Regions from separate parts of the Streptomyces sp. TLI_146 genome, predicted to be linked through region 2. Evidence: riboswitches for the same ligand, from Rfam matches in the RefSeq annotation. Region 2 holds a riboswitch; each other region holds the start of a gene.

Region 1 (5,571 bases), 670 kb from region 2:
GGAGCGCGACCGCCAAGGACTACTCCACCAACGACTCGGCCCTGATCACCGAGCGCATCCTCGACCAGGCCGACCGCGACGGCATCATCCTGCTGCACGACATCTACGACGGGACCGTGCCCGCCGTGCCCGGGATCATCGACGCCCTGAAGGCACGCGGCTTCACCTTCGTGACCGTGCCCCAGCTGCTCTCCCCCGCCGCCCCCAAGCCCGGCCAGCTCTACCGCCCCTGACGTGCCCGGGCCCGACCGGATTTCGCCCTCAGCATGCAACGGTTCTCAGGAGCCTTCGCGGCAGGCAGAGTTGCGGCCATGAAGCTGCTGATACTGGGTGGGACGGAATTCGTCGGCCGCGCCGTGGCCGAGGCCGCGGTGGCGCGCGGGCACGAGGTGACGGTCTTCCACCGGGGCCGCCACGAGCCGCCCGCGGGCGTGCGGGCGCTGATCGGCGACCGGACGGCCGACGGCGGTCTGGCGGCGCTCGCCGACGGGCGGTGGGACGTGGTCGTGGACACCTGGTCGGGGGCGCCCTCGGCGGTGCGCGACGCGGCACGGCTGCTCGCCGACGGGCGCGTCGCCCGGTATGTGTACGTGTCCAGCCGGTCCGTCTACGAGCACCCGGTCCCGGCCGGGGCCGACGAGGGCGCGACGCTGGTCGACGGCTCCCCCGACGCCGCGGACGAGGTGGCGTATCCGCAGGCCAAGCGCGGTGGCGAGCTGGCCGCCGTGCGGGAGTTCGGCCCGGACCGCTCGCTCCTGGTGCGCGCGGGGCTGATCCTCGGCCCGTACGAGAACATCGGGCGGCTGCCGTGGTGGCTGGGGCGCATGGCGCGCGGCGGCGAGGTGCTCGCGCCGGGGCCGCGTGATCTGCCGGTCCAGTTCATCGACGCCCGGGACCTGGCGGAGTGGATCGTCAGCGCGGCCGACTTCGGGCTCTGCGGCCCGTACAACCTGGTCTCCCCGCCGGACCACACCACCATGGGCGCACTCCTTGAGGCGTGCGCGCGGGTCACCGGTGGCGGCGCCGAGCTGCGCTGGACGGACCCGGAGCCGATCCTGGCCGCCGGGGTCGAGCCGTGGAACCACCTGCCGGTGTGGATCCCGCCGGGCGAGCTGCACACCACGATGCACGGCTCGAACGTGTGGAAGGCCGTGCTCTCGGGGCTGCGCTGCCGTCCCGTCGAGGAGACGGTCGCCGACACCTGGGCCTGGCTCCAGTCGATCGGCGGCGAGCCGCCGCAGCGGCCGGACCGCCCCCGGGTCGGCCTCGACCCGGAGACGGAACGCAAGCTGCTGCACGGCTGAGCCGTGCGCGCGGCGCCACCCGTATGACGGTCCGTCAGAAGCTACGAGCGGACCGGACGGGCCGTCAGAGCGGCAGCAGGTCCGGGCGCTTGGGCTCCACATGGTCGCCCGAGCTCTCGCCGCGCAGCCGTCGGCCGATCCACGGCACCAGGTGCTCGCGTGCCCAGTGGATGTCGTCGCGCCGCACGTCCAGCGTGTTGCGCGGCGGCATCGGGGGCCATGCCTGGTCCGGGTCGGCCGGGACCGGCAGCCCCAGCACCTGGGCGGCGCGCAGCGCGACCCGGGTGTGCCCCTCCGGCGACAGATGCAGCCGGTCGGCGTCCCACGCCCGCCTGTCCTGCACGGACTTGAGCGACCACAGGTCGAGCACCGGGCACCCGTAGCGGTCCGCGATGGAGCGCACGTGCGCGGTGTAGGTGGCGACCTTGCCCCGCAGATGCTTGAAAACGGGCACCCCGCGCGTGTCGAACCCGGTGGTCACCATGACCGTCGGGATCGCGCTCTTCAGGTCGGCCACGGCGCGCTCGAAGCGCTCGGCCACGTCGTCCGGGTCACTGCCCGGCCGGATGATGTCGTTGCCCCCCGCGCAGAAGCTCACCAGGTCGGGCGCGAGCTCCTTGGCCCGCGGCACCTGCTCCTCGACGATCTGGTCGAGGAGCCTGCCGCGGACAGCGAGATTGGCGTAGCGAAAGGCCCCCTCCGGTCGCTGGTCCGCCAGTAGCACGGCGAACCGGTCCGCCCAGCCGACGAACGCCCCGTCCGGGCCGGGGTCGCCGACGCCTTCCGTGAAGCTGTCGCCGAGCGCCGTGTACGACCCGAACGTACCGCTGCTGAATGATCTCGAATCGTCTGCCACGAGACCATATCTTTCCCTTACGGGTGTGACCTACGCGACCGTAAGGAGGGGTTGACGGTGGGTGATATAGGCCACCCGGTCAGTTTCCCGCAGCGGGAATACGCGCCAATTCCCGGCGGGAACAACGCCCGTCAGAGGCTCGCGCCCTGCTGTCGGAGGTAGGCGAGCGGGTCGACGTCGGAGCCGTAGTCGGGCGTGGTGCGGATCTCGAAGTGCAGGTGCGGGCCGGTGACGTTGCCGGTGGCGCCGGAGAGCCCGAGCTGCTGCCCCTCGGTGACGGTCTGCCCGGCCGAGACGGAGAGCTGCGAGAGGTGGGCGTACTGGGAGTACATGCCGTCGGCGTGCTGGATGACGACCTGGTTGCCGTACGCGCCGCCCCAGCCGGCCGAGACGACCGTGCCCGCGCCGACGGCCTTGACCGCGGTGCCGGTCTCGGCCGCGAAGTCGACGCCCGTGTGGTAGCCGCTGGACCACATGGATCCGGCCATGCGGTACGGGGTGCCGATGCTCACGCTGTCGAGCGGGGCGCGGAAGCCGGAGGAGGAGCCCTGCTTGGCGGCGGGGGCCGAGGCGGTGTCGGCGGTGGTCCCGGACGCCTTCGACGTGTGGGGCGCCGACGCCTTCGCACCGGAGTCGTGCGAGCCGCTCGCCTTGGCGGAGCCGTGTGAAACGGCGCCGGCCTGGGACTTCGCGCCGAGGACGAGCTTCATGCCCGGGCGGATCAGCGCCGGGTCGGAGCCGACGACCTCGCGGTTGTCCTGGTAGAGCCGCTGCCAGCCGCCGAGCCGGTGGTCCTCGGCGATCTGCGACAGGCAGTCGCCGCTCTTGACCTTGTACGTGGTGGGCGCGGCCTGCGGGGCGGCGGCCGCGGCGGCGGGGAGGGTGCGGGCGGCCTGCTGCGGGGCGGTGGCGGGAGCGGCGGTCTTCACCGCGGCGTGCGCACCCGTGGCGCCGAGCAGCGGGATGGCGAGCGCGGCGCCGCCCGTACCGGCGGCGACCATGCCCCGGGATATCGGACTGGACTTGGGACGGCGGTGCTTACCCTTCGCGGGCATGGCGGATTCCTCTCCGGCGCCTGCGAGGTGAGCTGTCGGGTTCGGGCTGGAGCTGCCCGGCCGGGGCACCGTGTGCGGTGCTCCGGCTTCACCCCGAGCCGTGCCGGAATTCCGGACGGCGCTTACCTGGGTCCCCCGCTCCTGCCACGCGTGGATGGGTGCGGATTCCGAGCGGTGGCAGGATTCGGCGGTCCACCCGGATTGCGGTGACCGTAAGCGAGCCCGGTGGGCCGCGACAAGTGCCCATTCACCTTCGGCATTCCCGGCCGGGAATTCAGCCGGGAATTGCGGTCACCCTGCGTCGACCGGAATTCCCAACAGGCCCCGCCGGACGGGGGAATTCATTCGGGTCCGCCACCACGGAACGTCACGGATATGACGCTCCTCACGGACAACCACCCTTGGCGGCCGGGGAGATGGACAGGATCCATCAAATCGCTCAATCCGGACGAAAGTTCCCGCCCATTCACCCCGTCACACCATCTATCGCCCCGCTATGTCCAGTTTTGACCCGTGCGTCCCGAGGAAGATCCTTTTCCTCGCCGAGAACGCGCATTCCTTATGCCGGGCTATGCCGGGCTACGCCGGGCGCTCGTCCAGCCGCCGGAATCGGAACACCGCCGCATCAAGATCGCCCCGCAGCCCGGTGTCCAGACCCCGGTGCAGCAATACCGCTCCCCTGTGTACGGCCCCGGTGTCCAGGCACCGATAGGCCGCCGCCGGATCCAGGCCGCGCAGCCGCACGGCCGGGGGCAGCTCGCCGTAGTGCTGGGCCCCGAGGTGGGCGAGGACCACGGTGTCGTCGCCGCGTACGTACTGGACGGCGCTGAGCCCGCCGCGCGGGGGCCGCAGCCGGTACTGGGCCCCGAGCTGCACCACCGGCCGGATCTCCTTGTACAGCTCCACCCACCCGCGCGCCTCGGCCAGTTCGTCCTCGTTCCACCGGGTCAGGTCCCCGCCGACACCGAGCACCCCGGCCATCGCACTCACGAAACGGAAGCGCAGGCTGCTGCGGCGGCCGTTGAGCAGGGTGTTGGGGCTGTCGGTGACCCAGGCGGCCATCACCCGGGCCGGGTGCAGCTGGCTGAAGCCGTCCTGGATGGCGAGCCGGTCCAGCGGGTCGGTGTTGTCGGAGGTCCACACCTGGTCCGTACGGGAGAGGATGCCGAGGTCGATCCGGCCGCCGCCGCCCGAGCAGGACTCGAAGTCGACCGAGGGGTGCGCGGCCCGCAGCCGGTCCAACAGGCCGTACAGCGCCTGGACATGCTCGAGCCAGAGCTTCTGCGGATACTCCTCGCCGGGCCACCCCGCGTCCGTGAAGCAGCGGTTGAAGTCCCACTTCACATAGTCGACGGGCGCGCTCGACAGCAGGCCGTCCAGCTGCTCCCAGAGGTGTTCCCGCACGTCCGGGCGGGCGAGGTTGAGGACCAGCTGGTTGCGGAACTCGGTGCGGCGGCGCCCGCTCTGGTGCTGCACCCACTCCGGGTGCGCCCGGTACAGCGCGCTGTCGGGGTTGACCATCTCCGGCTCGACCCAGATCCCGAACCGCATGCCCAGCGCGTGCACCTCGTCCGCGAGCGGCTTGAGCCCGCCGGGGAAGCGGTCGGGGTTGGGCGTCCAGTCGCCGAGCCCGGCCGCGTCGTGGGTGCGCTCCCCGAACCAGCCGTCGTCGACGACGAACAGCTCGACGCCCAGCGCGGCCGCCCGGTGCGCGAGGGCCCGCTGCTGCGGCTCCGAGATGGCGAACCCGGTGGCCTCCCAGGAGTTGAAGAGCACCGGCCGCGGCCGCTCGGCGTCCGGGATCACCCGGGCCAGCTGCCAGGCGTGCCACTCCCGGCTGGCCCCGCCGAAGCCGTCCGGGCTCCACAGCCCGGCGAAGACCGGAGTGGTGTACGAGGCCCCGGGCGCCAGCGACAGCAGCCCGGAGTCGTCGTACCCGGCGCCGCCGCTGATCTGCACCCGGCCGTCCGGCAGGTGCTGTACGGCGATGCGCCAGGACCCGGACCAGCCGAGCGCGCACCCGTACACCTCGCCGCTCTCCTCGGTGGCGGCGCCCTCGGCGTCCAGGGCGACCCAGGGCAGGTGCTGGTGGCCGGTGTGGCCGCGGCGGCTGCCGAACACCTTGTCGCCCGGGGTGAGCTCCGCCCGTACGAGCCGGGACTCGGCCGCCCAGCGGCCGTGCAGCTGGCTGAGGCGCCAGCCGTCGCGCAGCGGCAGCGTCCACACGGCGGCGTCGGCCCGCAGCAGCTCCAGGTCCGGGTCCCCGGGCGCGCCCTCGTGGGCGACGGTCGCCCAGCGCTCGACGACGTCGGCGTCGTCGCGCATCCGGTAGTGCAGGGTGAGCCTCAGGCGGTGC
Region 2 (5,571 bases):
TCGTCGGCGACATCGACCCCGAGCAGACGCTCGCCTGGATCGAGAAGTACTTCGGCTCCATCCCGACCCACGACGGCAAGCAGCCGCCGCGCGACGGCGCGCTGCCCGGCGTCATCGGCGAGCAGCTGCGCGAGGTCGTCCACGAGGACGTCCCCGCGCGCGCCCTGATGGCCGCCTACCGGCTGCCGCACGACGGCACGCGCGAGTGCGACGCCGCCGACTTGGCGCTCACCGTCCTCGGCGGCGGCGAGTCCTCCCGGCTGCACAACCGCCTGGTGCGCCACGACCAGAGCGCCGTGGCGGCCGGGTTCGGCCTGCTGCGGCTGGCCGGCGCGCCCTCGCTCGGCTGGCTGGACGTGAAGACGTCCGGCGGCGTCGAGGTCCCCGACATCGAGTCGGCCGTCGACGACGAGCTGGCCCGGTTCGCCGAAGAGGGCCCCACGGCCGAGGAGATGGAGCGTGCCCAGGCCCAGCTGGAGCGCGAGTGGCTGGACCGGCTCGGCACGGTCGCGGGCCGCGCCGACGAACTGTGCCGGTACGCGGTGCTGTTCGGCGACCCGCAGCTCGCCCTGACCGCCGTCGACCGGGTGCTCGACATCACCGCCGAGGAGGTGCGGGACGTGGCCCGGGCCACCCTGCGCCCGGACAACAGGGCGGTGCTGGTGTACGAGCCGACCGCCGCCGAAGCAGACGACGCGGCCGACGCCGACGCCAAGGGAGCAGAGCAGTGAGCGAGACCGGCGTGACCATGCAGTTCCACCCCCAGCCGGCCGCCGGCATCGCGCGTCCCTGGGCGTTCCCCGCCCCCGGCCGCGCCACCCTGCCCAACGGGCTCACCGTGCTGCGCTGCGACCGCCCCGGCCAGCAGGTCGTGGCCGTCGAGATCTTCCTCGCGGCCCCGCTGGACGCCGAGCCGGAGGGTCTGGACGGCGTCGCCACGATCATGGCGCGCGCGTTCTCCGAGGGCACCGACAAGCGCTCCGCCGAGGAGTTCGCCGCCGACCTGGAGCGCTGCGGCGCCACCCTGGACGCGCACGCGGACCACCCGGGCGTGCGGGTCTCCCTCGAGGTGCCGGTCTCCCGGCTGCCCAAGGCGCTCGGCCTGCTCGCCGAGGCGCTGCGCGCCCCCGCGTTCGCCGACGCGGAGGTCGACCGGCTGGTCCGCAACCGCCTCGACGAGATCCCGCACGAGCTGGCCAACCCGGCCCGCCGCGCCGCCCAGCAGCTCTCCCGCGAGCTCTTCCCGGCCACCGCGCGCATGTCGCGCCCGCGCCAGGGCACCGAGGAGACCGTCTCGCGGATCGACGCGGCGGCGGTCCGGGCCTTCTACGAGGCGTATGTACGTCCGGCGGCGGCCACCGCGGTGATCGTGGGCGACTTGGGCGCCACCGACCTGGACGCGGTCCTGGCGGACACCCTGGGCGCCTGGACGGGCACCCCGGCCCAGGAGCGCCCGATGCCCCCGGTCACCGCCGACGACACCGGCCGCGTGGTCATCGTCGACCGGCCCGGCGCCGTCCAGACGCAGCTGCTGATCGGCCGGATCGGCCCGGACCGCCACGACCGCGTCTGGCCCGCCCAGGTTCTCGGGACGTACTGCCTGGGCGGCACGCTCACCTCCCGCCTGGACCGCGTCCTGCGCGAGGAGAAGGGCTACACGTACGGAGTGCGGGCCTACGGCCAGGTGCTGCGCTCCGGCGCGGAGGGCACCGGCGCTGCCATGCTCGCCATCAGCGGCTCGGTCGACACGCCCAACACCGGCCCGGCGCTGGACGACCTGTGGACGGTGCTGCGCAAGCTCGCCGCCGAGGGTCTGACGGACCCCGAGCGGGAGACCGCCGTGCAGAACCTGGTGGGAGTGGCCCCGCTCAAGTACGAGACGGCGGCCGCCGTCGCCGGGACGCTGGCCGACCAGGTCGAGCAGCACCTCCCGGACGACTTCCAGGCGCAGTTGTACGCACGGCTGGCCGACACGGGCACCGTGGAGGCCACCGCGGCGGTCGTCAGCGCCTTCCCGGTGGACCGGCTGGTGACCGTCCTGGTCGGGGACGCGGCGCAGATCGAGGAGCCGGTCAAGGCGCTCGGCATCGGTGAAGTCACCGTCGTGGCAGGCTGATTGAGCCGCCCGCCGGGGCTGGCCCGAAGGCGGGCGGACGAGTCGGGTGAGGACCCCGGTGGCCGAGTGGCCGCCGGGGTCCTCCCTTATGTCCGGTTTATTGGGGAGGTTGCCTGTCTGTCATGTGGCGTGCGCTACAAAAAGACGTGTCTGTTTGGTGATTGAAAGATCAGCCGTCTAGCGTCAGTCCGGCTGTCCGTCACCACCCGTCGCAGCCGCGGCACCGGACAGCGATCGCCGAGTCCCCAACTGGCGCGAGCCAGGGGAGCCGGGGACCCACTCAGTCCCTGGGGTGAATCGGACGCCTCCGCCCGCGGAGGGGCCCGTAGGAGACCTTCCAGCTCCGAACCCGTCAGCTAACCCGGTAGGCGAGATGGAAGGAAAGGACACCGCCTCTCCATGGCGTTCACCCGTGCCACCGGGAAACACCGTCGTCCGAGCGCCGTGTCGCGCAAGAGCGCGAACATCGCGGGCATCGCCACCCTCGCCACCGCCGGCGTCGTGGGCACCCTCGCCTCCCCGGCCCTGGCCGCCGAGAGCTCCGCTCCCGCCGCCGCCTCCGTCGAGGACACCGGCATCACCCAGGCCATCGTGATCGGCGACTCGCTCGCCGACCGCATCGACGCCCAGGCCGCCGCCCAGAAGCACGCCGCCGACAAGGCCCGCGCCATCGCCGAGGCGAAGCGCAAGGCCGAGGCGAAGGCCAAGGAGGAGCGCGAGGCCAGGGAGCGCGCCGCCCGCGAGGCCGAGCGCAAGCGCCTCAACTCCTTCGTCGCCCCGATCGACGGCAGTTACGTCTCCACCGGCTACAAGACCGGCGGCTCGATCTGGTCCTCCGGCAGCCACACCGGCATCGACTTCCACGCGGGCATGGGCACCCCGGTGCACGCCGTGGGCCTGGGCACGGTCGTCGAGGCGGGCTACGGCGGCGCCTACGGCAACAACATCGTCATCCGGATGAACGACGGCACGTACACCCAGTACGGCCACCTGTCGTCCATCGGTGTCTCCGTCGGCCAGCGCGTCGAGCCGGGCCAGCAGATCGGCCTCTCCGGCAACACCGGCAACACCACCGGCCCGCACCTCCACTTCGAGGCCCGCACCGGCGAGTCGTACGGCTCGGACATCGACCCGATCGCGTATCTGCGCTCGCACGGCGTCAACGTCTGACGGCCGCCCCCGCACGTTCCACCGGAGCCCCCCGGCGCACCCGCGCCGGGGGGCTCCGGCGTCGTGGCCGGGGCGCGGTGAGCCGTCCGTGGCCAAAAGATATGCATTGCATACGGCATGTCACCGGGAATTAACAGCCGCTGGAATAGAGTCGCCGAACAGGCGTCGATCGACCGCGTTTCGCGGGGATTAAGGCGGAGGTTCGGTCATGCGCATTCCGGCGCAATCGGTATGCACGGCAATCCGCGACGACATCGTCGCGGGGCTCTTCGCGCGCGGCAGCCGGCTCACCGAGGAAGTGCTCGCCCGGCGGTACGGGGTCTCGCGCGTCCCGGTCCGCGAGGCGCTGCGCACGCTGGAGTCCGAGGGGTTCGTCACCACGCGCCGGCACGCCGGGGCCTGTGTCGCCGAGCCGACCGAGCAGGAGGCCGCCGACCTGCTCGAACTGCGCGCGATGCTGGAGCCGCTGGCCGCCTCGCGGGCCGCCGCCCGGCGCACCGAGGCCCATCTCAAGGTGCTGCGCGGCCTGGTCAGGCTGGGGCAGGACCGCATCCGGCGGGCCCAGGGCGAGGATCTGCGCTCGCTGGAAGTCTGGTTCCACGAGACGCTCGCCCAGTCCTCCGGCAGCCCCGGCCTCATCGCCCTGCTCACCCAGCTGCGGCACAAGATCGCCTGGATGTACGTGGTGGAGCAGCCCGCGCTGCCCGCCGAGTGCTGGGCGGAGCACGGGGCGATCGTGGACGCGGTGGCGCGCGGCGACGCGGAGCGGGCCAGGTCGCTGACCGCCCACCACGCCGAGCGCGCGTTTTCCGCCTATCGCCTGCGGGGTCCGGTGGACGTGAGGACTTCGCAACATGCCGTAAACACCGCGAGCGTCCGCGCTTAACGGGATCGCCGTATACAAAGGGAGTGCCGGGGTGGGCTCCTTTTGCGCTGCCTGAAATCGCCGCAGGAATTCGACTGCCTGGGCGGGACCGCAACGCGACCTGATCCTCCCGTCCAAAAGAAAGAAGCCGCGGACCCTGAATTCAGGGTCCGCGGCTTCTTTCGCGAAGTGCGGTGACGCGCCGGTCCCGGCCGTTCGGCCGACCGGATGCGGTCAGACGGTCTCGGGGAGCTCCTCGAGGCCCTCCGCGACGAGCTTCGCCAGGCGCTCCAGGGCCGCCTCGGCGCCCTCCGCCTCGGAAGCCAGCACGATCTCCTCGCCGCCCTGCGCGCCCAGGCCGAGCACCGCGAGCATGGAGGCGGCGTTGACCGGGTTGCCGTCGGCCTTGGCGATCGTCACGGGGACGCCGGAGGCCGTGGCGGCGCGGACGAAGATGGAAGCGGGGCGGGCGTGCAGGCCCTCGGCCCAGCCGACATTGACGCGGCGCTCAGCCATGGTGATGCCCTTCGAAATCTCTGACGGTTGTCTAGACCAGTCTCTCATGTCCTGCGCAGTGCTCGTGCCGACGTCGGTCCCGGATCCGGCGGCCCTTCGGCCCTGGCCGCCCTCTCCACCTTGCCCCCCACCTTGACCTGACCGCGGCGGCCCCGCGACCCGTAGGCTGCCCGTATGCAGGCTCCGCAGGAGAAGACGCAGGACCCCGCGTACCCGGCCCACTGGGAGGCCGACGTCGTGCTGCGCGACGGGGGGACGGCACGGATCCGGCCCATCGCGGCCGACGACGCGGAGCGGCTCGTCTCGTTCTACGAGCAGGTGTCGGACGAGTCCAAGTACTACCGCTTCTTCGCGCCCTACCCCCGGCTGTCGGCGAAGGACGTGCACCGCTTCACCCATCACGACTACGTGGACCGGGTCGGGCTCGCGGCGACGGTGGGCGGCGAGTTCATCGCGACCGTCCGCTTCGACCGGATCAACGCGCAGGGCAGGCCCGCCTCGGCGCCGGCCGACGAGGCCGAGGTGGCGTTCCTGGTCCAGGACGCGCACCAGGGACGCGGGGTCGCCTCCGCGCTGCTCGAACACATCGCGGAGGTCGCGCGCGAGCGGGGGATCCGGCGGTTCGCGGCGGAGGTGCTGCCCGCCAACATCAAGATGATCAAGGTGTTCACGGACGCGGGCTATCAGCAGAAGCGTTCCTTCGAGGACGGCTCGGTCCATCTCACGCTCGATCTGGAGCCGACCGCCGAGTCGCTGGCCGTGCAGCGCGCCCGCGAGCAGCGCGCGGAGGCGCGGTCGGTGCAGCGGCTGCTGGCCCCCGGTTCGGTGGCCGTGATCGGCACCGGGCGCGCGCCCGGCGGCGTGGGCCGCACGGTGCTGCGCAACCTGCTCGGGGCGGGGTTCA
Region 3 (5,571 bases), 1.0 Mb from region 2:
CCTCACGGTGACGGCAAGCAGCGAGTACTGGACCACCGTCAGCTCGATTCCGCCATAGGCTTCTTCGGCTCGGTCTCCGTATCTCGTGCATTAACCGTTCCCGCAGCGGCGGTCGTTTCGGCTTCGGATTTCCGCGCTTTCCCCGTCCCTTGCCTTTCCGGGAAATTCTGCGGGAAGGCGGCGGAGAGAGCTGAAACCCGACGGATTCCTTCGGCCGCCGTGGAGTTCGGGCGTTCTCCGCCTGCGGGCGCGGATGGCAGACTGCGATCATGACTACAACGATGATCGACGCGGCGGCAGCGGGCACCTGGAAACTCGGTGATCTGACGGTCAACCGCCTGGGATTCGGCGCGATGCGCCTCACCGGCAGCGCGGCATTCGACCCGAGCACGCCGAGCAGCGACCGTGAACGGTCCATCGGCGTGCTGCGGCGAGCCGTCGAACTCGGCGTCAACCACATCGACACCGCCGCGTTCTACTTCTCCCGGCTCCGCTCCGCCAACGAACTGATCAACCGGGCGCTGGCGCCCTACCCGGACGATCTGGTCATCGTCACCAAGGTCGGGCCGGGCCGCGACGCGTCGGGCGAGTGGCTCCCATGGGCCACGCCGGAGCAACTGCGCGGCCAGGTGGAGGAGAACCTGCGCCAGCTCGGCCGCGACCACCTCGATGTGGTCAACCTGCGCCTCAACGGGCCGGGTTCGCTCGCCGAGCACTTCGGCGCGCTGGCCGAGCTGCGCGACGCCGGGCTCATCCGTCACCTGGGCCTCTCCAACATCACCCCCGAGCACCTCGCGGAGGCCCAGGCGATCGCGCCGGTGGTCTGTGTGCAGAACCGGTACGGCCTGGACAGCCGGCGTACGGGCTCCGACGAGCTGCTGCGGCTCTGCGGCGAGCAGGGCATCGCGTTCGTCCCGTTCTTCGCGATCGCCGGGGAAGGGCGCGAGAGCGGTGCGGGGCAAGGGAGCGGCACGGAGAACGAGGCGGTCCTCGCGGTCGCCCGCGCGCATGGGGTGACATCCGCGCAGGTCCGCCTCGCGTGGACGCTCCAGCAGGGCGAGCACGTGCTGGCCATCCCCGGCACCGGCAACCCGGACCACCTGGTGGAGAACGTGGCCGCGGGCGCGCTGCGGCTCACGGACGAGGAGATGGAGCTGCTCCTCTCCTGATGTCCGAAATGGGCTACAGAGGGCACTTTCCCTCCTATGTCGCCAATCTCTTCATTGGGAATGATAAAGCGGCTTAGCCTTCGTTTGGGCACTGTCGGTGGAATTGCTTTCCCCGGCACGGGAAGTGAATTGGGTCACGCGGGCCCCTGATGGGCCGGGGTTCGTGACGTGCGCATTCCTTTGCGCGGAAGGGGAGTTGGGGGGACGGGGAGATGGGCGCCCGTATTCTCATCCCCCGGTGGATCTTTCTCGCGGATGCCGTCGTGAATTCAGGTCTTGTTTCGGCCGGTCCTATTCGCTTACGGTCACGCTCAAATCCGGATGGACCGCCGAATCCTGCCGCTGTCCGGAAACCTCCCACACACGAAATGGCAGGAGCGGGGGACCCAGGTAGGCCGCCGAATCCGGAGACGGAACGGCTCGGGGTGAAGCCGCGTGCGCCGCGGCCGGGCAGCTCTCGCCCGAACCCGACAGCTCACCTCGCAGGCGAAGGAGAGGAATGCGCCATGCCTGCAAAGGGTAAGCACCGCCGTCCCAAGTCCAGCTCCCTGACCCGGGGCATCGCCGCCGCGGGCACCGGCGGCGCCGCACTCATCATTCCGGTGATCGGCGCGACCAGCGCCGGTGCCGCACCTTCGACGGCGCACTCCGGCGCCCCCGCGAAGGCGGTGTCCGCCGTCACCAACGGCACGGTGGCCGCCAAGGCGATCGTGGCGAAGAAGGCCACCGCGACGACCTACTCCGTGGTCGCCGGGGACTCCCTCTCCAAGATCGCCCAGGACCTCGACGTCACCGGCGGCTGGAAGAAGCTGTACCAGGACAACCGCCAGGCCATCGGCGCCGACCCGGCCCTGATCCACCCCGGCCTCGAACTGGCGGTGGGCAAGAAGGCGAAGGCCCCGGCGGCGTCCGCCGACCGTACGGCCACCTCGGCCCGGGCCGACCGTTCCGCCCGTACGGCCACGCTGCCCCAGCAGGCCACCGCCGCCGTGGCGAAGACGGCGACGTACGCGAACAACCTGGACGGCTGGATCCGGCAGTCGCTGGACATCATGGCCCAGCACGGCATCCCCGGCTCCTACGACGGCATCTACCGCAATGTGATGCGCGAGTCCTCGGGCAACCCGTTCGCCATCAACAACTGGGACTCCAACGCGGTGGCCGGCACGCCCTCCAAGGGCCTCCTCCAGGTCATCGACCCCACCTTCCAGGCCTTCCACGTGCCCGGCACGTCGACGGACAGCTACGACCCCGTCGCCAACATCGTCGCCGCGTGCAACTACGCGGCCAAGACGTACGGCTCGATCGACAACGTGAACGGCGCGTACTGACGGAGGCCCTTGAGCAGCCGACGGCAGCCACCGGTCGACTACTGAGGAGGGGACGACCGGGGTAGCAGACCATCTGGTCCATCACGGACCAGGTGGTCTGTTACGGTGGGCGTGACCAGGCTCAGGGGAGGACCGTCATGCCACGCCCGACGCGCGCCGAGCTGGACGCCGAGATCGTCGAGGCCGCCGCCGAGCTCTTCACCGCACAGGGTTACCGCGGCACCTCGGTGCAGGAGATCGCGGACCGCGTCGGCTACTCGAAGACCGGGCTGCTGCACCGGTTTCCCTCCAAGGAGCGGCTGCTCGCGGCGACGCTGATCGGTCCGCTGACCGAGTTCGCCGCGCTGCGCGCCACCTGGGGCGCCCTGCCGGACGGCCCCGAGCGGCACCGGCGGGCCTCGGCTGATCTGGTCGACCTGGCGCTGCGCCACCGCTCCCGGCTCGCCCTGCTCTTCAACTCCGGCCTGCCGGTGCTGCCCGGCGCGCTCGCCGGAGTGGAGGGCATGGGGGACCTGGGCGACCACCGCACGGAGACCCTCGCCGCCTTCGCGGACGCGGACGACCTGGCGGGCACGATCCGGGCGCAGCTTGCCGTCACCGGGCTGGTCAGCACGGTCGCCGCGCGCCAGGACGTACCGGACGACGTGCTGCGTACGCCCCTGCTGGACGCCTTCCGCGCCGCGTGCGGGATCTCCGCGCACGCCGCATCGAACGGGGGATCCGCATGCTGAGGCCGCGTGCCGTGGCGGGCCGGGCGCTGCGCGGTTGGCGCAAGTACGCGGTCGGCGTGGTCGTCCTGGCCGGGCTGAGCGTGGCGGGCGACCGGGCCGCGGCGGTCTGGACGGAACACCGTACGGCCGACGCGTTCCAGAAGGCACAGGGGCTCAAGTCCGCGCCGCACGTGGAGGTGCACGGCTTTCCCGTACTGACCCAGCTGGCCGGCGGCACCCTCGACCGCGTCGACATCGAAGCCTCCGACATCCCGGCGGGCCGCGACGGCGGCAGGCTCCCGATCACCACGCTGAACGTCGAGCTCGACCGCCTGCGCCGCTCCTCGGACGCCTCCGAGGCCCACGCCGCCTCCGCCAAGGCCACGGCCTTCGTGTCCTACAAGGATCTGTCCGACGCGCTCGGCGTCGAGATCGGCTACAGCCCGGACAGTACGCAGTCCGAACCGCGCGTCGCGGCCAGCACCAGCCTGCCGCTGCTCGGCAGGGCCACGGCCAGCGCGCGGGTCGACGTGGCGGGCGACCACGCGCTCGCCTTCCGGTCTGTGAAGGTGGGCGACGGCCTGCCGAAGGCGATGCGGGCGATCGTGACCGGCATGCTGGAGCGTGAGCTGAAGCTCGACGGCATCCCGGCCGGTCTGGCGCTCAAGTCCCTCACGACGACTCCGGACGGCCTCACCGCGACGCTCTCCGGAAAGGACGTCACCTTCCGCACCGACGCCCGCGCCTGAGCACCCGCCGGGCAGGTGCAACACCGGGTTTCGCGGAGGGCAACGGCCGCGACGGGGCGCGGGGCGTGATACGCAGGCCCCAACGCTCGTCGAGGTCACGGAACTTCGCCGGTCGGTCACAGGAACAGCGGAACGGACGGGGAGTCGGCCCATGCCCATGAAGGTGATCCTCTTCGGCGCGACCGGCATGGTCGGCCAGGGTGTGCTGCGGGAGTGCCTGCGCGACGACAGGGTCGGGAGCGTCCTCGCCGTGGGCCGCACCGCGCTCGGCGTCACGCACCCGAAACTGAGCGAACTCGTCCACTCCGACCTGGCGGCGCTGATGGGCGAGCCCGGCACACAGGCCCAACTCACCGGATACGACGCCTGCTTCTTCTGCCTGGGCGTCTCCTCGGCGGGCATGGACGAGGCGGCCTACAGGCGCGTCACCCACGACCTCACCCTCGCGGTCGCCCGCCCCCTGTCCTCCTGGAACCCCGGCTCCACCTTCGTCTACGTCTCCGGCCAGGGCACCGACAGCACCGAGCAGGGCCGGATCAAGTGGGCCCGGATCAAGGGCAGGACGGAGAACGACCTGCTGGCGCTGGACCTGGACGCGTACATGTTCCGCCCCGGATACATCCAGCCCCTGCACGGCATCACCTCGAAAACCCGCCTCTACCGGGCCGCGTACGTGGTCACGAAGCCGCTCTACCCCGTCCTGAAGCGGCTGGCCCCGGACCGCGTCACCACGACGGAACAACTGGGCCGGGCGATGATCGCGGTCGCGGCGGAGGGCGCCCGGGTCCATGTGCTGGAGACGAAGGACATCAACCGGGCGGCATCCCGCCTTTGACGGTGTGTCAGTGCTCGCCCCGGTACACCCGCAGCGCCGGGACCTCGAACGACATCTCCGACACCTCCGGGGCGGGGGCCGGGTGGAAGCGGCCCGCGCTGACCGAGAGGTTGACGATGAGGTGGGCGTGCCAGGAGCGGCCCACTCCTCGGTGGTCGGCGAAGACATGGGTGCCGTTCACCCACCACGTGACCGAGCGGGCGCCGAACCTCACCCGCAGGTCGACCAGGCCGCCGGGCGTGATCGACGGATCGCGGTGGGTGTGGTGGGTGTCCCGGACGTGGTTGGTCAGTTCCAGGAGGTCGGGGTTGTCGGGGTGGTACTCGAACACGTCGACCTCCTGGCCGCCGTCCCGCCAAGTCCAGATCGCCGGCCAGGCCCCTTCGGCGCGCGGCAGCCGCACCCGGGCCTCCAGGACGTCGCCCGCCCGCACCATGAAGTCCTCGTCGCTGCCCTCGGTGGTCAGCAGTCCCGTGCTCCACGTGCCCTCGGGGCGGCGCCGCGCCCAGAACGTGCCGGAGCGGCTGTAGGCGGCGTCGGGGACCAGGTGGTCGAGCTTGTCGTCGCCGGGGTTGACCGGGCCGCCGTCCGGATACGCCCAGGAGTGGCCCGCGACCCACTGCGCGGGGGAGGTGAAGTCGGCAGTGAAGAAGGGGAGTCGCGGGGCCTCGGTGAGCACGGGCACACTCTGGCACAGGCAGGGGCCGCACCCCCGGAGCCTCCCGCGCGTCGCCCCGCCTCTCCTCCCCGTATGCCGAAAGTATGCTTTACGTAAGC
Region 4 (5,571 bases), 1.8 Mb from region 2:
GCCAGGCCCCGGCCCCGCGCCGACGGGTGCACCGCGACCCCGGCGAGCAGCCCGACCTCGGGGGACGGCCAGGCGAGCGCGGCGACCGCGGTGAGGCGGCCCGCGTCGTCCCGGGTGCCCGCCCACCGCTCCACGCCCGGCGCGCCCGGCACCGCGTACGAGCCGGGGAAGGCCTCCGCGAGCAGCGCGCCGATCTCCGCCGAGTCCTCGTCCGCCAGCCACCGCGCCTTGCCCTCGTCCGCCGCTGCCGCCTCGGCGGGCGACAGGGGGCGCGTCCGGCTCATCCAGCCGTAGGTGGCCAGCGGACGCAGGCCCGGCAGCGCCCCGATCAGCGCCCGTACGGTCGCTTCGTCGCCGAGCGGACTGTAGCCGGGGCCGGTCTCGGCGAGCACCTCGGCGACCAGCGGGGCCAGCGACTCGACGGGGCCCGCGACGGCCAGCCGGTCGTGGCGGGAGAGATGGGGGGCGGCCACGGCGAAGGCGCGGCTGTCCTCGCTCGCCCAGGCGCGGGAGGAGCCGGTCAGGCCCTGGGCGACCCACAGCAGCGACGGGTCGGAGGGCAGAGCGGCGGTCGAGTGGAGTTCATGCACGATCGACGAGCCTGCGCGTATCGTCACGGAACGTCAAATTCTGCCCTGCGCTTCGGCGCCCGCGACTGCCACCTCATCGAAGGGGATGGGGACGAGGAGTAGTCTCACGGGCACTGTGCGCGAGCGTCGGGTAGGGCTGCTGCGGGCGGCCACGCGGCGGAAGGCGCCCGCAGGGCCGCTGTTCCTCGCCCTGTGCGCGCTGCTGATCTGTCTGTCCCTGCCGCTGGCACTGCCCCTGTCGCCCGCCCCGCCCTGGGTGACCGCGCCCTCGTACACGAAGGGCGGCGTCCCTTCCGTGCACGGCGGCCCCGCGGCCCGGCGGCACGCCCGGGGGACCTGTGTACGGGGGCGGGCCGGGCCCCGCAGATGCCGGGCGCGGCTGATCGCGACCGGCGCGGAGCGGCACTGAAGCCGCACCCGGTTGGCGGAGGTGGGCTCGCCGCGTGCGGCCGCGCCCGACACCCTGGGTGGGGCGCGGGACGTCGGTGGCCCTGCGGACGGGCTGGAGGCCACAGGTGCGGCAGCGATCGGACGGCGGCGGCCGGGACGGCTCCCGGCGGCTCGCCCTCGTGCGCGTGCTGCCCATGCTGCTGCTGGTCGTCGGGGTCGTCCTCGACGTGAGTACGCCGCCCGATCTGACCGCCGCCGCCCTCTTCGCCGCCGCGCCCCTGATCGCGGCCCCCTTCTTCGGGCCGGTCGGCACCGCCGTCGCGGGCGCGTCGGCGGTCGGGGCGGTGCTGGCCACGGAGTATCTGCACGACATCCCCAGCACCGGCGAGGCGGTCAGCGAGCTGTTCACCGTCACCACCGTCGGCGCGCTCGCCCTCTTCATCAACCGCATGCTGCGCCGCAGCGGCGAGCGCCTCGCCTCGGCCCGGGTCATCGCGGAGACCGCCCAGCGCGCCGTGCTGCCGACGCCCGCCGAGCGCATCGGGGGCCTCCAGGTGGCCGCGCGGTACGAGGCGGCCCAGGCCGACGCGTTCATCGGCGGGGACCTCTTCGCGGTGCAGGACACGCCGTACGGGGTGCGGCTGGTCGTCGGGGACGTGCGCGGCAAGGGCCTGGAGGCGGTGGAGGCGGTGGCCGTGGTCATCGGGGCGTTCCGGGAGGCGGCCGAGCAGGAGGCGACCCTGGAGGCCGTGGCCGGGCGCCTTGAGCGCGCGCTCACCCGCGAGGGCACCCGGCGGGACGGCCTGGACGCCGTCGAGGGGTTCACCACGGCCGTGCTCGCCGAGATCCCGCGCGGCGCCGGACCCGTACGCCTGGTGAACCGGGGCCACCCCGAGCCGCTGCTGCTCCACCCCGACGGTGCGCTCGACGCGCTCACCCCGTCCGACCCCGCGCTGCCGCTGGGGATGGCGGAGCTGGGGGTGTGGCCGGACCGGGCGGACACCTACCCCTTCCCGGCCGGGGCGACGCTGCTCTTCTATACCGACGGCCTCTCCGAAGCGCGCTCGGTGGACCCGCCGGGGGTCTTCTACGACCCGCACGAGCGGCTGCGCGGCCGGATCTTCCCCGGGCCCGACCGGGTCCTGGACGCGCTGATCGAGGATGTGCGCAGACATACGGGCGGGGGCGCGAGCGACGACATGGCGCTGCTCGCGGTGGGGCGGCCCGGGGAGCGGCAGCCGGAGCGGCGGCGGACGATGCCGGTGGTGCCGTGACCGTCATGCCGTAACGGTGTGTAGTCGAACAGCGCCCCTGCGCATAACAATTGACACACCGTCAACTCTTGCCCCCGACGATCAGGGGGAACTGCTTGGAATCCGGTCCCCCTGTCTATTAACGTTCGATAACGCAGCGCGGTCGTCCCAGCCGTCGCAGAGGCGGCACCGTGCGCACGCGCCGAATCCCGCAAGGGAACCGGGGAACCACCAACTTGGGGTGAATCGGGCACCTTCGTCCCTTCGAAGAGGTGCCCGTAGGAGACCTTCCTGCTCCGAACCCGTCAGCTAACCCGGTAGGCGAGAAGGAAGGAAAGGAGTGCGCCCCCGTGGCGTCCAACGAGCCTGCCCTCGGCACCCCGCCGGTTCCCCCCGTCTCCCTGTACGGGACCGCGCCCAGTGACACCGAGGTGTGGGAGGAGTGGAACCCCACCGAGGACTCCGTCGCCGCCACGCGCGGCCGGCACCGGGTCGTCAAGCAGCGCGGCGGGCTCGCCCGCAGCTCCACCGTCCTCGGCGTCGGTGTCATCGCGGCCGTCGGCGCGGGCGGCATGGCCAGTGCGCAGAGCAAGCCGCCGGTCTCCATATCCCTGCCCGACTCGGTCGCGGACAACCTCCCCGACGTCAAGTCGCTGCCGGGCGTGGGCACGCTGATATCCGACATCGCGGGCGACGAGAAGCCCGACACCTCCCCGGCCGCCCAGGCCGACAGAGCCGTCACGAGCGCCCCCCTCACCATGGCGGGCGTCTCCCGGGCCGATGCCGAACACGGCGCCACCGGCGCGGGCGAGGCCCTGCGCGCCCGCATCCTCCAGCAGGCCGAGCAGCAGCAGAACGACGCCGCGGCCGAGGCGAAGGCGACCGCCGAGAAGGCCGCGGCCGAGAAGGCGGCGTCCGAGGCGAAGGCCGCGCAGAGCGCCGCCGAGCAGAAGGCGGCGGCCGAGAAGAAGGCCGCCGAGGAGGCCGCCGCCAAGAAAGCGGAGGAGGCGCGGCTCGCCGAGCTCGCCAAGAGCTTCTCGCTCCCGGTCGCCTCGTACACGATCACCTCGACGTTCGGCGAGGCCGGCTCGATGTGGTCCTCCGGCCACCACACCGGCCTCGACTTCGCCGCCCCCACCGGCACCCCGCTCAAGGCGATCCACGGCGGCACGGTCAAGTCGGCGGGCTGGTCCGGCTCGTACGGCTACCGCACGGTCATCGAGCTGGAGGACGGCTCGGAGCTCTGGTACTGCCACCAGTCCTCGATCGCGGTCAGCGCGGGCCAGAAGGTGACGACCGGCGAGACCATCGGCCGCGTCGGCGCCACCGGCAACGTGACGGGCCCGCATCTGCACCTGGAGGTGCACACCCCGGGCGGCACGGGCATCGACCCGATGGCGTGGCTCCAGTCGAAGGGCCTGAACCCGTAGGGAGCGTCCGATGGCAGCGGGAGCGCGGAATAGCCGTGCCCCGACCGCCCGTTCACCCCCTATGACCTCTCTGCGCCCCCTAGGCTCCTCCGACCTCTCCGTCTTCCCGCTCGCCCTCGGCGGCAATGTCTTCGGCTGGACCGCCGACGAGGCCGCGTCGTTCGCGGTGCTCGACGCGTACACCGCCGCGGGCGGCAACTTCGTGGACACCGCCGACACGTACTCGTCGTGGATCCCCGGCAACCAGGGCGGCGAGTCCGAGGAGATCATCGGCAAGTGGCTGGCCGCGCGCGGCAACCGCGCGGACGTCGTCGTCGCCACGAAGGTCGGCGCGCACCCGCAGTTCAAGGGACTCGCGGCCCCCACCATCAAGGCCGCCGCCGAGGCGTCGCTGCGCCGCCTGGGCACCGACTACATCGACCTGTACTACACGCACTTCGACGACGAGTCCGTCCCCGTCGAGGAGATCGTCACCGCCCTCGACCAGCTGGTGCGGGAGGGCAAGGTGCGCGCGGTCGCCGCCTCCAACATCTCCCCGGAGCGGCTCGCGGACTCGCTGGACTTCTCCGACCGCGAGGGCCTGGCCAAGTACGTGGCCCTCCAGCCGCACTACAACCTGGTCTCCCGCGACACCTACGAGGGCGCCCTCCAGGACACCGCGGGCCGCTCGGGCCTGGCCGCCGTCCCCTACTTCGCGCTCGCCTCCGGGTTCCTCACCGGCAAGTACCGCCCGGGCCAGGACGTCGAGAGCGCGCGGGCCGGGAGCGCCGCCAAGCACCTGGGGACCGAGCGGGGCACGAAGGTGCTCGCGGCGCTCGACCGCGTCGCGCGGGCGCACGACGCCGAGCCCGCGAGCGTCGCGCTGGCCTGGCTCGCCGCCCAGCCGACCGTGGTCGCGCCGATCGCTTCGGCCCGTACGGTCGGGCAGCTGCCCGCGCTCCTCGCGGTCGCCGACCTGGAGCTCACGGACGCGGAGCTGAGCGAGCTGAAGACCGCCTCGGCCTAGCCACCCGCCGCCTCAGCGCAGATACGGGTTGTACGGGGAGGACCGGTCGTATCCGTACGGGTCCTGGTGTCCGTACGGCGCCGGGTGGCCGTACGGGTACGGCTGGGGCGGGATCCAGATGCGGCCCGCCGCGCCCGCCGCGTAGAGCAGCGCGGGCCCGGCCACCGCCCGGCGCTCCCACAGGTGATGCAGGAGCTCCTGTTCGCGGGCCGTGAAGTCCGGGCCCGCCTGGGTGCGGCGGGCCCGGCGGCGCAGGAACGCCAGCGCCGTCGCGAACGCCTCGTACTCCGCGACCGTCCGCGCCGCCCGCTTGCCCCCGTAGGTGCGGTACGCGAAGTCGCGGGCCATCGAGCGGGCCCGCATCGAGGAGAGCGCGAGCGGTTCGGCCGGGCCCAGCCAGCCCGCCGCCGCGTACGCGGGCAGCTCGGCCGCGACCGTGCGCAGCTCCCGCTGGCGGCTCCAGACCGCCAGCCAGGTGAGCAGGCCGAAGACCGGGACCATGAACGCGGCGTAGACGAGGTAGAAGCCGTACGTCCCGAACGACGATGAGCCGTTCCACAGCGCGTGCATCCCCATCGCGGACAGCAGCCCGAGCACCGGCAGGCCGGTCCGGCGCCACCGGCTGCCCGGTGCGGCCAGCGCCGCCGCCCCGAATCCGATGCCGGTGCACACCGTGAACAGCGGGTGCGCGAACGGCGACATCACGATCCGTACGAAGAACGTCGCCGCGGTCGTCGAGGAGAGGCCCGCGGTGTGGCTGACCTGGTCCTCTCCGAACGCGTTGCCCAGATAGAGGATGTTCTCGGTGAAGGCGAAGCCGGTCGCGGTGAAGCCCGCGACGACGACGCCGTCGACTATCCCCTTGAAATCCCGTCTTCGGAACAGGAAGAGCAGCAGCACGG

What was found. Region 2 has a riboswitch for cyclic di-AMP ahead of BX283_RS30005 (M23 family metallopeptidase). Riboswitches for the same ligand answer to the same signal wherever they lie in the genome.
Positions count from the first base shown of each region.
Region 1: it holds a riboswitch for cyclic di-AMP, as region 2 does, so the genes downstream of both, BX283_RS32815 (M23 family metallopeptidase) here and BX283_RS30005 (M23 family metallopeptidase) in region 2, are expected to answer to the same signal.
Region 3: it holds a riboswitch for cyclic di-AMP, as region 2 does, so the genes downstream of both, BX283_RS34510 (transglycosylase SLT domain-containing protein) here and BX283_RS30005 (M23 family metallopeptidase) in region 2, are expected to answer to the same signal.
Region 4: it holds a riboswitch for cyclic di-AMP, as region 2 does, so the genes downstream of both, BX283_RS22305 (M23 family metallopeptidase) here and BX283_RS30005 (M23 family metallopeptidase) in region 2, are expected to answer to the same signal.

Region 1 is NZ_PJMX01000001.1:7,381,509-7,387,079, reverse strand. Features, by position in the region: gene BX283_RS32830 (polysaccharide deacetylase family protein) at 1-233, shown strand, start outside; gene BX283_RS32825 (NAD-dependent epimerase/dehydratase family protein) at 312-1,304, shown strand; gene BX283_RS32820 (SGNH/GDSL hydrolase family protein) at 1,369-2,160, opposite strand; gene BX283_RS32815 (M23 family metallopeptidase) at 2,292-3,215, opposite strand; cyclic di-AMP (ydaO/yuaA leader) riboswitch at 3,220-3,386, opposite strand; gene BX283_RS32810 (alpha-galactosidase) at 3,795-5,571, opposite strand, start outside.
Region 2 is NZ_PJMX01000001.1:6,711,411-6,716,981, forward strand. Features, by position in the region: gene BX283_RS29995 (pitrilysin family protein) at 1-731, shown strand, start outside; gene BX283_RS30000 (M16 family metallopeptidase) at 749-2,116, shown strand; cyclic di-AMP (ydaO/yuaA leader) riboswitch at 2,342-2,502, shown strand; gene BX283_RS30005 (M23 family metallopeptidase) at 2,516-3,286, shown strand; gene BX283_RS30010 (GntR family transcriptional regulator) at 3,495-4,172, shown strand; gene BX283_RS30015 (HPr family phosphocarrier protein) at 4,386-4,667, opposite strand; gene BX283_RS30020 (bifunctional GNAT family N-acetyltransferase/acetate--CoA ligase family protein) at 4,842-5,571, shown strand, end outside.
Region 3 is NZ_PJMX01000001.1:7,755,141-7,760,711, forward strand. Features, by position in the region: gene BX283_RS34505 (oxidoreductase) at 270-1,169, shown strand; cyclic di-AMP (ydaO/yuaA leader) riboswitch at 1,487-1,671, shown strand; gene BX283_RS34510 (transglycosylase SLT domain-containing protein) at 1,676-2,500, shown strand; gene BX283_RS41085 (TetR/AcrR family transcriptional regulator) at 2,638-3,231, shown strand; gene BX283_RS34520 (DUF2993 domain-containing protein) at 3,225-3,959, shown strand; gene BX283_RS34525 (epimerase) at 4,111-4,794, shown strand; gene BX283_RS34530 (beta-glucanase) at 4,802-5,473, opposite strand.
Region 4 is NZ_PJMX01000001.1:4,951,159-4,956,729, forward strand. Features, by position in the region: gene BX283_RS22290 (GNAT family N-acetyltransferase) at 1-617, opposite strand, end outside; gene BX283_RS22295 (hypothetical protein) at 706-999, shown strand; gene BX283_RS22300 (PP2C family protein-serine/threonine phosphatase) at 1,175-2,254, shown strand; cyclic di-AMP (ydaO/yuaA leader) riboswitch at 2,424-2,572, shown strand; gene BX283_RS22305 (M23 family metallopeptidase) at 2,584-3,663, shown strand; gene BX283_RS22310 (aldo/keto reductase) at 3,725-4,669, shown strand; gene BX283_RS22315 (PrsW family intramembrane metalloprotease) at 4,682-5,571, opposite strand, start outside.